DNA from 2 places in the Paenibacillus sp. ALE2 genome. Region 2 is predicted to be linked to the other one. Evidence: riboswitches for the same ligand, from Rfam matches in the RefSeq annotation. Region 2 holds a riboswitch; the other holds the start of a gene.
What was found. Region 2 has a riboswitch for S-adenosylmethionine ahead of metA (homoserine O-acetyltransferase MetA). Riboswitches for the same ligand answer to the same signal wherever they lie in the genome.
Positions count from the first base shown of each region.

Region 1: linked by a shared signal. The riboswitch ahead of ACXHJ1_RS11900 (methionine ABC transporter ATP-binding protein) and the one ahead of metA (homoserine O-acetyltransferase MetA) in region 2 are both predicted to bind S-adenosylmethionine.

Region 1 is NZ_CM134213.1:2,737,658-2,739,865, reverse strand. Features, by position in the region: gene ACXHJ1_RS11905 (methionine ABC transporter permease) at 1-190, opposite strand, end outside; gene ACXHJ1_RS11900 (methionine ABC transporter ATP-binding protein) at 187-1,209, opposite strand; SAM riboswitch class I at 1,346-1,484, opposite strand; gene ACXHJ1_RS11895 (Cthe_2314 family HEPN domain-containing protein) at 1,615-2,208, opposite strand, start outside.
Region 2 is NZ_CM134213.1:5,615,703-5,617,910, forward strand. Features, by position in the region: gene metA (homoserine O-acetyltransferase MetA) at 1-908, opposite strand, end outside; SAM riboswitch class I at 1,026-1,152, opposite strand; gene corA (magnesium/cobalt transporter CorA) at 1,701-2,208, shown strand, end outside.

The sequences.
Region 1 (2,208 bases), 2.9 Mb from region 2:
CGAAAGATAATACAACGTATATCACCTTCATCAGAGTCAACGAGGAGCGGCTCGCCAGAAACAATAATATACCGAGCGGCAAACCAATAACGAGGGTGAACAATGCAGACGCCCCGAGCATCTGAAGGGTTTCCAGAGTAGAATTCCCTAGCTCTTCCCAACTCACTTGCGAAAAATCAAGTTCGCTCATTGTCCGATCACCTCCACATCGAGTCCTTGCCCTGACACTTCGCGCAGCGTATGTTCTATATCTGAATGGTTTCCTTCAAAACGAACGATCAGCTGTCCATACGGTACGTTTTTAATCGTAGAGATGGTGCCCTGTAAGATTGCAAAATCAACCCCCGTACTTCGAGCCGTACGCGATAGAATTGCATCATAAGTTTTACTGCCCAAGAAGGAGATACGTACCACCTGTGCCGATTCGCCGCTACCTGCTGCTGCAATCGCTGCTTGTAATTCCTCAGGATGTTCTGCCTCCCGCTGGATAAAATCCTTAGTTACCTGGTGCTGTGGCTTCAAAAACACTTCCGCCACCGGACCTTGCTCCACGATATCGCCCTCATGAATGACGCCAACTCGATCACATATACTTTGAATGACATGCATCTCATGAGTAATCAATACGATAGTCAAATTAAAGCGCTGGTTAATATCCAACAGCAATTTCAGGATAGACCCTGTCGTCTGCGGATCAAGCGCAGACGTCGCTTCGTCACACAGCAGCACATGCGGATCACTAGCCAGTGCCCGTGCAATCCCTACCCGCTGCTTCTGTCCACCTGAGAGCTGTGACGGATATTTTCCACTGTGTTCTTTCAGTCCCACCAATTCCAGCAGCTCGCGAACTTTCTTGTCTAGCTCCTGCTTTGGGGTATTTACCAGCCGCAATGGAAATGCAATGTTGTCATACACTGTCGCCGAAGACAACAAATTAAAATGTTGAAAAATCATTCCGATTTTTCGGCGTTGCTTCTGTAACTGGGCTTGACTCACAGTCACAAGGTTAACCCCATCTACCCATACTTCGCCTGAAGTAGGGCGTTCCAATAAATTAATACAGCGGATCAACGTACTTTTGCCCGCCCCGGAATGACCAATCACCCCGAATATTTCTCCACGCTTTATAGAAAGGTTCAACCCGGACAACGCATTAACGCGTCGGTTACCTTTACCATAATGCTTGGTTAATTGCTTAAGCTCTATCAACGTGCTGCGACCTCCTTCACTTCTTTCTTACCCTGTTAACCAGTTATCATCTCTCGGGATTGTATAAAATCACTATTTATTTATACAAAAAAGAGCCCCTTTCACAGAATGAAAAGGGCCCCACCTTGCGAACCTTTTCTCATCTGCCAAAATCGCTATAACTCTAGCGGTTTTGTAGGAATTAGCACCATATGTTCCCTCCCGGTGCATTACACCGGGAAAGAACGGGTTGCCGGGCTTCATCGGGCCAGTCCCTCCACCTCTCTGGATAAGAAAAATATGTTAAACTCCAGCTTTAGCTGTCCGTTAAGTTTATATAAAAAAAATAATTCAAGCATTTTTCTGAAACTAGGTTTCAGTATAGATAGTTTACATTGCTTTGTCAAAGGATATTTTCTGTCATAATTATGGGCGCACTGCCCGGTTCTCCCATTGTTTCGCAGTATAAGAAAATGCTTTTGATAGCGACTGGCATACCATTTCCAAGCCCTGCTGCAAATCTTCCAGATGGTGATCAAGGTCCTCCAGTTGGATTTTTCCATATAAAGCACGGTGACGTTGCCAGAGATCGTCCTGCATTTCCGTGTTCATATAATGTATTTCCGTATTTCGACGCTTACGCAAGCGATTGATGGCATCGTTGTATGTGTCCTTGATATCATTTAAATTATCAGTCAATACAGGATGCATTTTGAGATACTTGAGCTGTCTCAACACGGTAAAATACGAATAATGCGCCTTATACTGCCCTGTTTTTAAATCATACAAATCATTCATCCAATTACCAAGCTTATCCAAAATAGAGAATACCCGCACAAACCCATCCTTATAAAAGAAAACATACAAAGCATAATCGGATTTTTCATCCTTGCTCATATCTTCAGCGTATCCGGCTTTCACTTTCATACGGAAAAAGGCGGCAGCATGATGGCTCTGCTCCAGTTCATCCAAAGACGACATCAGACCACGTGTTAAAATATCCGCCTTCCGAAAGTCATG
Region 2 (2,208 bases):
GGTCCGATATCATAAGGTGTTTCTTGGTATACATAATAGTTAAGCCAATTTGAAAATAATAAATTGGCATGAGCCCGCCAGATCGAGGGCGGTATGCGTCCAGGATCATCATTAGGATAATAATTTTTGGGGACGTCAATATCCAGTCCTTTGGCTATATCGCGATCGTATTCCCATTTCAGCGAAAGTGGGTCATATTCAGAATGCCCTGTTACAAAAATTTGTTTACCATCAAGCGTGGCTACCAGGTACACTCCAGCTTCCTCGGATTCGGATAAAACTTCTAATTCGGCAATATGGTCAATATCTTCCCGCCGAACCTCGGTATGCCGAGAGTGGGGAGCATAAAACAGTTCATCAAAGCCGCGTAGCAGTTTCACTTTAGGTTTAATAACGGTGTGTGGGAATACCCCAAAGCATTTGGTGTCGAGCCCGTATTTCGGAACATTGAAATGATGGTATAAGCCTGCCTGTGAGGCCCAACAGATATGCATGGTCGAAGTAACATTTGTTTTCGTCCACTCAAAGATTTGCCGGATCTCCGCCCAGTAGGTCACATCCTCAAACTCAAGTTGTTCTACGGGGGCTCCTGTAATAATCATGCCGTCAAAACGACTGTTCTTGATCTCATCAAACGTTTTATAAAACATGTTCAAATATTCTTGCGATGTATTTTTAGATACATGTGACTTCATATGCACCAACGTGACATCCACTTGTAACGGCGTATTGCCGACCAGACGCAACAGTTGGGTTTCCGTTGTTTCCTTCGTAGGCATCAAATTCAAAATGGCGATGCGCAACGGACGAATATCCTGATGATAAGCCAGGCTTTCGTCCATTACGAAAATATTTTCGCCCTCCAGTACTTCCTTAGCAGGCAGTGTATCTGGAATTTTAATCGGCATGTAAACTCACTCCTTGATCGGTAAGTTGTGCGAAAATCGTCTGGTAGAGATGCCGGGCATATAATAAAAAGACCTTTCTCGGTTAGAGAAAGGTCATATTTGTATCCATATGCGCCTCTCTCATCTGTCAGGGCTACGCTTCTTTGTACAAAGCGCGAGTCCTGCAAGAATTAGCACCGTGCGATAAAAATCGCCGGTTGCCGGGTATCATCGGGCTAGTCCCTCCACCTGCTCTTGATAAGATTTCGCTATATTCATTTTGGGTTCACAAAGTTCTTGTTGTTCACTTTAATGCATCGGCTGGGCTTCGTCAAGATGGACTTGTAAATTTGTGCCCTGCATTCACATTTTGTCTACCTTTTCCATAGGTTAAATCATATCCCCCTTTCGCAGAAGCTCATATGACTGCTGTTGATTTAGCCCATGATTTTGCCCTTGAAAGGCCGTAGGCCGAGCGTTATACTATACAAGTGCTAATAGGCAAAAATACGGTGCAACAGTGTAGATTAGAGTGTTTTCTTCGATACTGTGGCAACCTAAAAAAGAACATTTGTGAGGTGAATCCGGAATGGAAGGCGACCCGAGTCCGAATAGGCGGCGATCCCTGAACAACAGCATAGGAATGACTTCAGCTTGCCGAAAGACGGGACGCCAGGCTCCGCATGCTCCAAAAGCCTTCTGCTTTTGATGGTATGCACGCTTACCCGCACCGGCTAACTGGCTAACTGAGTCCATTCCTTATGCTTAAGGTAAACGTATTTCCGTTACGACGGAGCATAAGGAGTGACATATATGAAAATCCGTTTGGTTAACAACGGGGTTTTTACCCCTGTCGAAGAAATTGAAATGGCGCTCACTGCACCGGCAGAAGGCTTTTATTGGATTGATGCTGATGTCGAGGATCTGACAGTGCTTCAGCCCTTATTTTCTATGCATGATCTTGCAGTAGAAGACTGTTTGAGTGAAGAAGAACAGCGTCCAAAGATTGAAATTTATGAAAGCCATTATTTTATCGTTGTAAATAGTATTCGTTTTGATGATGAAGAAATATTTTTGCGTGCTTTGAACATTTTTCTCGGCCGCCATTTTATCATTACGGTGACCAAGCAGAAAATCAATGAGCTTCGTACTCTCAAGCCTATGCTGTGGGAGCAGGAAGTTAGCCAGCCTGACCGTTTTATGTATCTGTTGGTCGATTTGATCGTTGATAACTATTTTCTGGTTGGTGACCGGATTGAAGTTCGTATTGAAAAGCTGGAAGAAGACATTCTGATGCATACGAAAAAGTCGCACTTGAACG